Regions from separate parts of the Cellulomonas sp. P5_C6 genome, predicted to be linked through region 3. Evidence: predicted binding sites of a transcription regulator. Region 3 holds the regulator's gene; each other region holds the start of a gene.
The links. Region 3 encodes HrcA, which represses chaperone genes, less so after heat shock. Its sites were predicted from a motif close to TTNGCACTCGNNNNNNNCGAGTGCNAA; they were not measured.
Positions count from the first base shown of each region.

Region 1: the regulator HrcA is predicted to act here: its motif matches at 2,116-2,142, upstream of groL (chaperonin GroEL).
Region 2: the regulator HrcA is predicted to act here: its motif matches at 2,380-2,406, upstream of groES (co-chaperone GroES).

Region 1 covers NZ_JBFULZ010000014.1:28,063-32,215, forward strand. The annotation lists gene ACXJKG_RS03075 (pyridoxal phosphate-dependent aminotransferase) at 1-141, shown strand, start outside; gene groL (chaperonin GroEL) at 339-1,964, opposite strand; gene ACXJKG_RS03085 (glycoside hydrolase family 15) at 2,276-3,751, shown strand; gene ACXJKG_RS03090 (cold-shock protein) at 3,814-4,017, opposite strand; gene ACXJKG_RS03095 (LytR C-terminal domain-containing protein) at 4,140-4,153, opposite strand, start outside.
Region 2 covers NZ_JBFULZ010000085.1:6,305-10,457, forward strand. The annotation lists gene ACXJKG_RS11510 (glutamate--cysteine ligase) at 1-1,145, opposite strand, end outside; gene ACXJKG_RS11515 (THUMP-like domain-containing protein) at 1,145-2,326, opposite strand; gene groES (co-chaperone GroES) at 2,545-2,841, shown strand; gene ACXJKG_RS11525 (hypothetical protein) at 2,944-3,336, opposite strand; gene ACXJKG_RS11530 (WhiB family transcriptional regulator) at 3,452-3,748, opposite strand; gene ACXJKG_RS11535 (MerR family transcriptional regulator) at 3,997-4,153, shown strand, end outside.
Region 3 covers NZ_JBFULZ010000208.1:803-4,955, forward strand. The annotation lists partial or broken gene ACXJKG_RS17935 (hypothetical protein) at 1-71, shown strand, start outside; gene ACXJKG_RS17940 (DUF3097 domain-containing protein) at 120-977, opposite strand; gene hrcA (heat-inducible transcriptional repressor HrcA) at 1,116-2,138, shown strand; gene dnaJ (molecular chaperone DnaJ) at 2,200-3,327, shown strand; gene ACXJKG_RS17955 (16S rRNA (uracil(1498)-N(3))-methyltransferase) at 3,350-4,108, shown strand.

The sequences.
Region 1 (4,153 bases), on a different contig from region 3:
GAGCACATCCTGCTGGTGCAGGGCACGGGCTTCAACTGGCCGACGCCGGACCATCTGCGCATCGTCACGCTCCCGGAGGCCCGCGTCCTGGCCGAGGCCGTCGAGCGCATGGGCAACTTCCTGGCGAGCTACCGCCAGTAGGGCGACCGGCGCACCACCGGCGCCAAGGTCGCCGAGGTCGTGAGCTTCCGACGACGTCGTCAGTTGCAACTCACGACGTCGTCGGAAACTCACGAGCTCGCGGCCTGCCTAGGGCGACCGGACAGCAGAACGGGCCGGCCACCCGAAGGTGACCGGCCCGTTCGACAGTGCTACGTGCTCAGCGGATCAGCTGCGGATCAGAACCCGCCGCCGAAGTCCTCGCCGCCGCCACCGGCCGGCGCGGGGTTGCGCTCCGGCTTGTCGGCCACGACGGCCTCGGTGGTGAGGAAGAGCGCGGCGATGGACGCCGCGTTCTGCAGCGCCGAGCGCGTGACCTTCACCGGGTCGTTGACGCCCGCGGCGAGCAGGTCCTCGTACGTGTTGGTCGCGGCGTTGAGGCCGTGACCCACGGGGAGGTTGCGCACCTTCTCGACGACGACGCCACCCTCGAGACCGGCGTTGATCGCGATCTGCTTGAGCGGGGCCTCGATCGCGAGCTTGACGATCTGCGCACCGGTCGCCTCGTCGCCCTCGAGCTTGAGGCCCTCGAACGCCGTCTTGCCGGCCTGGATGAGCGCCACGCCACCACCGGCGACGATGCCCTCCTCGACGGCCGCCTTCGCGTTGCGAACGGCGTCCTCGATGCGGTGCTTGCGCTCCTTGAGCTCGACCTCGGTGGCCGCGCCCGCCTTGATGACGGCGACGCCACCGGCGAGCTTGGCGAGGCGCTCCTGGAGCTTCTCGCGGTCGTAGTCCGAGTCCGAGTTCTCGATCTCGGCGCGGATCTGGGAGACGCGGCCCTGGATCTGGGCGGCCTCGCCGGAGCCCTCGACGATCGTGGTCTCGTCCTTGGTGACGACGATCTTGCGCGCCGTGCCGAGGACCTCGAGGCCCACCGTGTCGAGCTTGAGACCGACGGTCTCGGAGACGACCTGGCCGCCGGTGAGGATGGCCATGTCCTGCAGCATCGCCTTGCGGCGGTCGCCGAAGCCGGGAGCCTTGACGGCGACCGACTTGAACAGGCCACGGATCTTGTTGACGACGAGCGTGGCCAGGGCCTCGCCCTCGACGTCCTCGGCGACGATGAACAGCGGCTTGCCGGCCTGGATGACCTTCTCCAGGAGGGGCAGCAGGTCCTTGACGTTCGAGATCTTGGACTCGACGAGCAGGACGTACGCGTCCTCCAGGACGGCCTCCTGACGCTCGGGGTCCGTCACGAAGTACGCCGACAGGAAGCCCTTGTCGAAGCGCATGCCCTCGGTGAGCTCGAGCTCGAGGCCCAGCGCGCTGGACTCCTCGACCGTGATAACGCCTTCCTTGCCGACCTTGTCGAGCGCCTCGGCGATGAGGTCGCCGATCGCCTGGTCGCCGGCGGAGATGGCGGCCGTGGCGGCGATCTCCTCCTTGGTCTCGACGTCCTTCGCCTGCGCGAGCAGAGCAGCGGTGACGGCCTCGACGGCCTTCTCGATGCCCTTCTTCAGCGCGATGGGGTTGGCGCCGGCCGCGACGTTGCGCAGGCCCTCGCGCACGAGCGCCTGGGCGAGCACGGTGGCGGTGGTGGTGCCGTCGCCCGCGACGTCGTCCGTCTTCTTGGCGACCTCCTTGACGAGCTCCGCACCGATCTTCTCGAAGGGGTCCTCGAGGTCGATCTCCTTGGCGATGGAGACGCCGTCGTTGGTGATCGTGGGGGCGCCCCACTTCTTGTCCAGGACGACGTTGCGGCCCTTCGGGCCGAGGGTGACCTTGACGGTGTCGGCGAGGATGTTGAGTCCCCGCTCGATGCCGCGACGGGCCTCCTCGTTGAAGGCAATGATCTTGGCCATGGGGCTGTGATCCTTCACTGGGTTCGGGTCGGCCGAGGGTGCCCGCGACGGACGAGCACGTCACCCGCGGTCTTGTCCCGCGTGCGACGGCCCTCACCGGACGGCCGTGGTGATTCTGTCACTCTCCACCGGAGAGTGCTAAGTCCAATGGTTAGCACTCGACCCCCGAGAGTGCAAGCAGCGTTCGCTCACGGCGGCGACGGCGGGACGCGTCGAGACGCGGCGGCCGGAGTGGTGCAGAGGCGGCCGCAGGAGCGCGAGCACGCCGCGCAGCGGCACGGGTGGGAGCGCGCCCGGGCTATCGTGCGCGTGTGCAAGGTCACGACGAGGACGTCGACGCAGCCACCGACGGCGCTGAGCTGTCGGCTGCTCCCGCGTACCGCGCGCGTCGGTCCGCCCGCCGTCGTCGCCGTCGTCGGGAGGGCGTGGTCGTCGGCACCGCGCTCGTGATCGCCGCGACGACGACGCTCGTCGCGACCGTGCCGACGGGTGCGCTGGCGACCGAGGCACCCGCGGTCCCCGTCCCCGCCTACGCGACCATCCCGCTGTACCTGCAGGGCGTCACCACGCTCCCCGGCGGCACCCGAGCTCCGCTGGCGGTGGGCACGGACGTGACGTTCTTAGCGGGCACGCATGTGGTGGACCCGGCGGCGACGACCCTCGAGCGGGTCGTCGGCGGCGTGACCGTGGAGACGGGACCGACCGCACCCGCCGCCGCCGTCGCCGCCTCCCGGCAGCGCGCGTGGCTGGCGTCGGGCACGGTCCCGGGCGCGGGCGGGCCGTACGAGGACATGGCGCGCGCCGCCCTGCTCGACCTGCACGCGCTCGTGCTCCCCGGCGGCGCCGCGGTGGCGGGGTGGTCGGAGAAGTGGCGGTACGTGTGGCCGCGGGACGCCTCGTTCGTCGCCGTCGCGCTGGCCCGTACCGGTCACGTGGACGACGCGCTCGACGTCCTGGCGTTCCTCGACCGCGTGCAGTCGGACGACGGCTCGTTCCAGGCGCGCTACCTGCCCGACGGCTCCGGCCCGCCCGACGACCGCGGCGTGCAGACGGACGGCACGGGGTGGGTGCTCTGGGCCGCCGGTCTGGTGGTCGCAGAGATCGACGACCCCGCCGCGCGTMCCGCCGCGGCGCAGCGGCTGCGGCCGATGGTGGTCCGGTCGACCGAGCACGCGATCACGCTCGTCGCGCACGGAGGGCTGCCGCCGGCGTCGCCGGACTACTGGGAGGTGCCCGAGGACGCGCTGACGCTGGGCACGGTCGCCCCCCTGGTCGCGGGACTGCAGCAGGCGTCCGGGCTCCTGGGGCTCACCGACGACGACGCGCTGGCCGCCTCCGCGTTCGGCGCGTCCGTGCGCAGCAAGGTGGCCGTGATCCACACGTTCGGGTCCACCGGGTTCGCGCGGTACGCGTCGGGCGGGCACGCGGACGCCTCGAGCGCGTTCCTGCTCCCCCCGTTCGTCACGACGGCCGTCCCCGGGGTGGAGGCCGCGTGGCGCGCCTCGGCGGTCGCGATGGTCCGGCCCGCGAACGGGTTGGCGCCCGGCGCGGGGTGGCGCGACGACGGCGTCTCGTGGACCCCGCAGACCTCGCTGTACGCCTGGGTCGCGGCCGAGGACGGCGACGCCGCGCTCGCGGACGGCTGGCTCACGTTCCTCGACACCCACCGCACCCCGTCGGGGTCACTGCCCGAGAAGGTGCTCGCCGACGGCTCCCCGGCGGCGGTCGCGCCCCTCGGCTGGAGCGCCGCCTGCGTGCTGCTGGCCCTGGACGCCCTCGACCGCTAGGTGCACCGACGCCGACGGGCCGCGCACCTGTCGGTGAACGGCCCGTCCGGAGACCAGCGGGGTCAGAGCCCGCGGACCTGCTCGGCCTGCGGACCCTTGGTGCCCTGGCCCACCTCGAACTCGACGTCCTGCCCCTCCTCGAGGGAGCGGTACCCGTCCGACTGGATGGCGCTGAAATGCACGAAGAGGTCCTGGCCTCCCCCGACCGGGGTGATGAAGCCGTACCCCTTCTCCGCGTTGAACCACTTCACGATGCCCTGGGCCATGCCGTACTCCTTGACGTCCGATGCCGGGCGCTCCGCCGGCGCCCGGTTCGCGTGAGCCTAGTGGGAGCGGTCCCTCCGGGACCAGGGTCGTCTCGGGACGGACGTGCTGATCAGGTGCCCGGTCAGGCGTCCGGGT
Region 2 (4,153 bases), on a different contig from region 3:
AGGGGTCGCCCGGCCTTCATCTCGGCGACGAGCGAGCGGACGACGGCGTCGAGCTCGCCCGCATGCCGCCGGGCGACCGCACGCTGGCGCTGGTAGGACGCACCCCGGCGCAGGATCACGCGCACCTGCTCGAGCTCGGCGGCGCAGCCCAGCCGCTCGGCGACCGGGGCCAGGTCGACCAGCCAGCGGCCGACGGCGTCGGTGACCAGCTCCTCGTCGCCGGCCGCGTTCGTGATGATGATCGCGTCCATGCCGTAGCGGGCCGASCGCCACTTGTTCTCCTGCGCGAACCACGGCGGCAGCGTCGGCAGCGTCTCGCCGCGGTCGAGCATGGTCGAGAAGTGCTCGACGAAGCAGTGCGTGAGCGCCGAGATCGCCGCGACCTCGAGCAGGTTGGAGGCGCCGTCGGCGATCCGCATCTCCAGGGTGCCGAACCGGGGGGACGGACGGACGTCCCAGCGGACCTCGTCGAACTGGTCGATCACGCCGGTGTGCAGCATGTCGCCCACGTACTGCTCGAGCTGGGACCACTCCTCGAAGCCGAACGGCAGCCCGGCGGTCGGCAGCTGCTGGAAGAGGAGCGCGCGGTTGGACGCGTAGCCCGTGTCCTTGCCGCCCCAGAAGGGGGACGATGCCGACAGCGACTGGATGTGCGCGAACACCGTGAGCATCGCCCGCGAGATCGGCAGGACCTTGTCGCGGTCCTCGATGCCGACGTGCACGTGCACGCCGTAGATGAGCATCTGCCGGCCCCACCACTGCGTGCGGTCGATGAGGGTGGCGTACCGCTGCTTGTCGGTGACCTTCTGCTGGGCCCAGTGCGCGAAGGGGTGCGTGGCGCCGCCCATGAGCTCGATGCGCAGGGGAGAGGCGACCGCGCTCACCTCGTCGAGGGKGCGCTGGAGGTCGGCGGTCGCCTCGGCGATGGTCCGGCTCTTGTTCGACCGGATCTCCACGGTGTTGAGCAGCAGCTCCTGGGTGATCAGCGGGTGCTCGGACCCGTCGGCGGGTCGGACCGCCGCCAGCACGGCCTCGGCGGCCTGGCGCAGGTCGCCGGAGTCGGCGTCGACCAGCCCGACCTCCCACTCGATCCCGACGGTCGAGCGCTCGGACTGCGCGAACGGCAGCGGCACCGGGGCGGCCATCAGGCGGGCTCCACCACGAGCACCTGCTGGCTTCCCGCTACCCGCGTGAGGATGATCGTGCCCGTCGCGCTGCCCCGCAGGTCGAGCTGGCGGCGCAGCTGCTCGGGCACCACGGCGGTGCCGCGCTTCTTGATGGTGAGCTTTCCCACGTCGCGACCTCGCAGGTAGGTCCGGAGCCGCTTGAGGCCGAACGGCATGGTGTCGAGCACCCGGTACGCCGTCGCGGCCGGCACCGGCACCAGCGCGTCCGACGTCACGTACGCGATGGTGGGGTCGACGAGCCGGCCGCGCACCTGGGCCGCGATCTCGCCGACCAGCCCCGCGCGGATCACGGCGCCGTCGGGCTCGTAGAGGTAGCCGCCCACGGGCCCGGTCGGCGGCCGCTCGTCGGAGGTCTGCTCCACCACGTGCGCCTCGCCCGCGCGCAGGACCAGCGCGGAGCGGCCCGGTCCCTCCGGGGCGAGCGGACCGAACCAGAGCCCGACCTCGACGACGTCGCCGTCGACCGAGACCCACTGCGCGTGGGCGTCGCGGGGCAGCGCCGTGTGGGGGATGCCCGGGCCGAGCTTGAGCCCGAGCGCGGGCACCCGCTCGCGGACGGCGAGGACCGCGTCGAGCGACGGCTCGTACGCGGCCGGGTCGAACACCCGGCTGCCCGAGGAGGTCCGGCGTGCGGGGTCCGCGTAGACCCCGTCGACCCCCTCGGCCTCGAGGTCCAGCGCGAGCCCGTCGCCGTGCCGCACGTGCGCGTCGGGGAAGTGCCGCAGGTTCACGGTCGCGATCGCGGCTGTCGCCTCGTCGACGTCGGTGGCCAGCACGCTCAGGCCGATGCCGGCGAAGGCCATGGCGTCCGCGCCGATGCCGCTGGTGAGGTCCGCGACCAGGGTGCTGCCCGCGTCCCGGTACCGGCGGGCGTGGTGGGCGGCGACGGAGAGGCGCGTGGCCTGCTCGAGGCCGGCCGCGGTGAAGAGCATGCCGTCCGCGAACGTGCCGAACTTGGCGGCGGCCTTGGCGCGCAGGCGCGACTGGGTGAGAGCGGCGGCGACGAGCGCGGGGTCGATGCCCTCGTCGCGCAGGCGCTCGGACAGGGCCATCGTGCGGGACTCGTCGTACGGCGGCAGCGCCGACAGCAGGGCCCAGCCCGCGGGGCTGAGCAGCTGGGCGATGCCGTCGCGGTCCATGCCCGCGATCCTCGCACGCAGCGACCCTCCCGGTGGGTGATCCGGACGGCTTGCTGGCACTCGCCTTGACCGAGTGCTAACCGGTTCCTAGAGTGAGTGGCTGGCACTCTCCCGGTGAGTGTGCCAGCTGTGCTCCAGGCCGCGGCACCCGCGACGACGTGGCCCGACAGCGCGCACGAACCTCAGAGAACTACTCACATGCGAAGGGGAGGTCCGCTGTGTCGGTCTCCATCAAGCCCCTCGAGGACCGGATCGTCGTCAAGACGCTCGAGGCAGAGACGACGACCGCTTCCGGTCTCGTCATCCCGGACAGCGCCAAGGAGAAGCCCCAGGAGGGCGAGGTCCTGGCGGTCGGTCCCGGCCGTGTCGACGACAACGGCAACCGGATCCCGCTCGACGTCGCCGTCGGCGACAAGGTCATCTACTCGAAGTACGGCGGCACCGAGGTCAAGTACTCGGGCGAGGAGTTCCTCATCCTCTCGGCCCGCGACATCCTCGCGATCGTCGTCAAGTGATCGCCGGGGCGCACTAGCCGCCCCGCACGCAGCAGGGCCCTCACGGCGACGCCGTGGGGGCCCTGCTCGTTCATGGGCGTCCGCTTCCTGGACGTCCGCTTCCTAGACGTCGGCGCAGCCCAGCGGCTCCGCCGCCGTGACGGTGTCCGGGCAGACCTGGTGGATCCAGCCCTGCACGCCCCACTCGTCCTGGGTGCTGTCGACGAACAGCTCGAGGCCGTCGATGCCCGGACCCACGCGGTAGTAGGTGGTGAGGGGGTCGCCCTCCGTGCTCAGGGCGGTCACGACGAGCTCGGCGCCGTCAGCCGTCGCCGCATCGTCGAGGCAGGCCCACGCGTCGTCGCCGACCGTCCTGCCCTGGTCGACCCGGACCGTGCCGCAGGAGGGCAGCTCGGTGCGCTCGGTGAACGATGCCGGCGCACCCCCGCCCTGGCACGCCGAGAGGGCGAGCGCCACCCCGAGCGCGATCGCCGCCGTCCGTCGGCCTGGGTCCATACCCGGACTGTGTCCCCGACGGGGAAGATCTTGCGCGGCACACGGAAGAGCCCTCCCCTCGTCGTGCCGAGGGGAGGGCTCTGCTCGTGGGAGCTGTGATCGTGGGTGCTCGGGGTCAGCCGACCCGGCTGGCGCGGCCGCGCTGGGCGAGGATCGCGGCGCGCTCGTCCTCGGACAGCCCGCCCCACACGCCGTAGGGCTCCCGGACGGCCAGCGACTGCTCGCGGCACTCCTTGATGACCGGGCACGTGGCGCAGATCGCCTTGGCGGCCTCGGCGCGGCGACGGCGAGCGGAGCCCCGCTCGCCCTCGGGGTGGAAGAAGAGGTCCTGGTCCTCGTCGCGGCAGGCTCCGTCGAACTGCCACTCCCACAGGTCCATCACCGGTCCGGGAAGGCGCGAGATCTCGGCCATGAGTTCCTCCTCAGTCGATCCGTCGCGTGGCCGCGATGGCGGCTGCGCCGGGAAGTCGTGAACACGGGAAGCCCGCGATGTCTACGGGGTGACGCGTTGGAGAGGACGTTACAACCGCGCCAGAAGTTGTTCAAGACCGTGTCACACATTCGTGTGATGACGCGATTGCGGGTGAAGCCGCAGGTCGGCGTGTCGTCGTGCGACACGCCAGGGCGGGCCGATTCGACGTGGCCTGGCAGAATCGCGCCATGGTGACGCGCGAGGACGACGAACCGGCGGGACCGCCGACGCCCGCCCTCGCCGTCGCCGCGGTGGCCCGACGGCTGGGCGTCGCCCCCGCCACGCTGCGCACCTGGGACCGGCGGTACGGGCTCGGTCCGTCGGAGCACTCCGCGGGCGCGCACC
Region 3 (4,153 bases):
TGGTGCTCATCGCCACGGCCTTCCTGTTCCGTCGGCTGCTGGGCGACCCCATCGCGCCGCCCACGCTCTGACGCACGACGCTKGGTGCCCCGGTCCGCCCTCCGGCGGGCCGGGGCTCGTCACGTCGTGACGAAGTCGATGAGCTCCTCCACGCGGCCCAGGAGGCTGGGCTCGAGGTCGGCGTAGCTGCGCACCGAGCGCAGGATGCGCTGCCACGCGCGGGCGACGTCGGCCTGCTCGTCGGCCGGCCAGCCCAGCTCGCGCAGGATGCCGTGCTTCCACTCGGTGCCGCGCTCGATGGTGGGCCAGGCGGCGAGCCCGAGGCGCTCGGGGCGGACGGCCTGCCACACGTCGACGTACGGGTGGCCCAGCACGAGGACCGAGCCGGCGGGGTGGCCGCGCACGGCGTCTGCGGCGATCCGGCTCTCCTTGGACCCGGCGACGAGGTGGTCGACGAGCACGCCCACGCGGCGCCCGGGCTCCGGGCCGAAGTCGCGCAGGGCCTCGGCCAGGTTGTCGACGCCGTCGAGCAGCTCGACGACGACGCCCTCGAGCCGCAGGTCGTCGCCCCAGACCTTCTCGACCAGCTCGGCGTCGTGCTTGCCCTCGACCCAGATCCGGCTGCCGCGGGCGACGCGGGCGCGGGCGTCGTGGACGGCGACCGAGCCCGAGGCGGTCCGGGTGGGCTTCGCGGGTGCCGGGGCGCGCACGGGGGCGGTCAGGGCCACGGGCTCGCCGTCGAGCCAGAAGCCCCGTCCGAGCGGGAACGTGCGCGTCCGGCCACGGCGGTCCTCGAGGACGACCACGTGCTGGCCGCCCGACTTCTCGACCCGCACGACGGCGCCGACCCACCCGGTGGTGACCTCCTCGACGACGAGGCCGGTCTCGGCGGCCTGCGGGCGGCTGGTGCGGGTGGGCCGGTGGTGCGTCGAGCCGGAGCCCCCGAGCACGTCCGAGCCGTAGCGGTCGTCGTTCACCCGGGCAGCGTAGAGGCGCATCTCCGCGACGGGCCGCAGCCGCCCCGTGGGTGTCGCGTCCGCGGCGTAGCATTGGCACTCCCGTGCGGGGAGTGCTACCCGGTGCGCGTACGCGGACGACCAGACGGAGGAGGCGACATGAGCGAGGACCGACGGCTGGACGTGCTGCGGGCGATCGTCGAGGACTACGTCGCCACCAAGGAGCCCGTGGGCTCCCGCGCGCTGGTCGAGCGGCACTCGCTCGGCGTGTCGCCCGCGACCATCCGCAACGACATGGCCGCGCTCGAGGAGGGCGGGTACATCGCCCAGCCGCACACCTCGGCCGGTCGCGTGCCGACCGACAAGGGCTACCGGCTCTTCGTCGACCGGCTCTCCACCGTCAAGCCCCTGTCGAGCCCCGAGCGCCGCGCCATCGGCGCCTTCCTCGAGAGCGCGCAGGACCTCGACGACGTGGTGGACCGCGCCGTGCGCCTCATCGCGCAGCTGACGCACCAGGTCGCCGTCGTGCAGTACCCGTCGCTGCGGCGCTCCGCGCTGCGGCACGTGGAGCTGGTGCCCGTGGGCGCCCGCCACCTGCTGGTCGTCCTCATCACGGACACCGGGCGTGTCGAGCAGCGGACGCTCGAGCTGGGCTCGGACCTCGACGAGGCGGTCGTCGCACGGCTGCGCTCGCGCCTCAACGTCAGCGCGGCCGGCCGGCGCCTCTCCGAGCTGCCGGTGGCGCTGGGCGAGCTGAGCGACGGGTTCGCGCCCGGCGACCAGGGGCTCGTCGGCGCGGTCGTCGGGGTCGTCGAGGAGACGCTCGCGCAGGAGAGCGAGGAGCGCGTCGTGCTCGCCGGCACCGCGAACCTCGCGCGCGTCGGGGGCACCGACGTCCGGTCGATCGGCCCCGTGCTCGAGGCGCTCGAGGAACAGGTCGTGCTGCTGCGGCTGCTCTCGGAGATGGCCGAGGACTCGGCGACCGTGTCGGTGCGCATCGGTCGCGAGAACCAGCACGACGGGCTGTTCGAGACGAGCTTCGTGACCACCGGCTACGGCGACGAGGGCGGGGGGTCGGTGGCCCGCGTGGGCTCGATCGGCCCGCTCCGGATGGACTACCCCGGCACCATGTCCGCGGTCCGCGCGGTCGCCCGCTACCTGACGCGCATCCTCGCCCAATGACCCGCCACGAGACCTCCACCGTGACCCTGTCAACGACAGCTGGAAGTGAGCACCCCCTCCCGTGACCGACTACTACGAGGTCCTCGGCGTCCCGCGGGACGCCAGCCCCGAGCAGATCAAGAAGGCCTACCGCAAGCTCGCGCGCGAGCACCACCCGGACGTCGCGGGCACGGACGCGGGCTCCGAGGACCGGTTCAAGGACGTCTCGCGCGCGTACGACGTGCTGGGCAACCCCGAGAAGCGGCGCGCCTACGACCTGGGCGGCGACCCGTCGTCGCCCGGCGGCGGGATGGGCGGCGGCTTCGGCTTCCAGGACATCTTCGAGACGTTCTTCGGCGCCGCGACCGGCGCCGCGGCGCAGCGGGGACCGATCCCGCGCGCCCGCCGCGGGCAGGACGCGCTCGTCCGCCTCGACCTGGACCTCGCCGACGTCACGTTCGGGGTCCACAAGGACGTGCCGGTCGACACGGCCGTCGTCTGCCCGACGTGCAGCGGCTCGTGCTGCCGGCCCGGCACGTCGCCCCGCACCTGCGAGGTCTGCGGCGGTCGGGGCTCGGTCCAGCGGGTCGCCCGCTCGTTCCTCGGCCAGGTCATGACGACCCAGCCGTGCGCCGCGTGCCACGGGTTCGGCACCGTCATCCCCGAGCCGTGCACCGAGTGCTCGGGCGAGGGCCGCGTCCGCTCGCGCCGCACGCTGAGCGTCGACGTCCCGGCGGGCGTCGACACCGGCACCCGGATCAAGCTCACGGGCCAGGGCGAGGTCGGTCCGGCCGGTGGCCCCGCGGGCGACGTGTACCTGGAGGTCCGCGAGCGCAAGCACGACACGTTCGTGCGGCGCGGCGACGACCTGCACGCGACCCTCGAGGTGCCCATGACGGCGGCGGCGCTCGGCACCGTCCTCACGCTGGACACCCTGGACGGTGCGCGCGAGGTCGATCTGCGCCCCGGCACGCAGCCGGCGCAGGTCGTCACGATCAAGGGCCTCGGCGTCGGTCACCTCCACGCCTCCGGCCGCGGTGACCTGCACGTCCACGTCGAGGTGCACGTGCCGACGGCGATGGACGACGAGCAGGCCGAGCTGCTGCGGCGGCTGGCCACCCTGCGCGGCGAGGAGCGTCCGGAGGCCCGGCTCGCGGCGTCGAACACCGGCGTGTTCGCGAAGCTCCGCGACAAGCTCTCGGGCCGCTGAGCATGACGGCGCCGGCCGCGTCATGAGCGCGCCCGTCTTCCTGGCCGAGCCCGGCTCGCTCGACGCGGTCGTCGACGGCGGCACCTACCTGCTCGCCGGCACCGAGGGGCGCCATGCGGGCGTCGTGCAGCGCCGCGGGCCGGGGGAGCGCGTGGACGTCGTCGACGGCGCGGGCGTGCGGCTCGTCGGCCTGGTAGGCACGGTGACCGGCGACGGCGTGCTGGTGCAGGTGCAGCAGCGCGTCGTCGAGCCCGCACCGGCCGTCGCCCTGGTGCTGGTGCAGGCCCTCGCCAAGGGCGACCGCGACGAGATGGCGATCGAGGCGGCCACCGAGGTGGGAGTCGACGCGGTGGTGCCGTGGCAGGCGGACCGCTCGATCGTCGTGTGGCGCGGTGACCGGGCCGCGAAGAGCCGCGCCCGCTGGGTGGGCACGGTCCGGGCGGCCGCCAAGCAGTCGCGACGCGCTCGCGTGCCCGACGTCGAGGTCGCACTGGACGCGAAGGGCCTGGTCGAGCGCGTCCGCGCCGTCGTCGGCGCCGGTGGGGTCGCCCTGGTGCTGCACGAGGACGCGACCGACGCCATCGCCGCCACGGCGCTGCCCGACGCCGGCGAGTGCCTCGTCCTGGTCGGGCCCGAGGGCGGGATCGGCGACGTCGAGCTCGGGCGCCTGGTCGACGCGGGCGCACGCGCCGTCCGGCTGGGACCCCACGTGCTGCGGACGTCGACGGCCGGGCCGGTCGCGCTCGCGCTGCTCGCCGAGCGGCTCGGGCGCTGGGGCTGAGATTGCTGTGGGCGCGGACTCGTAGACTGACCGCGTACCGGAACA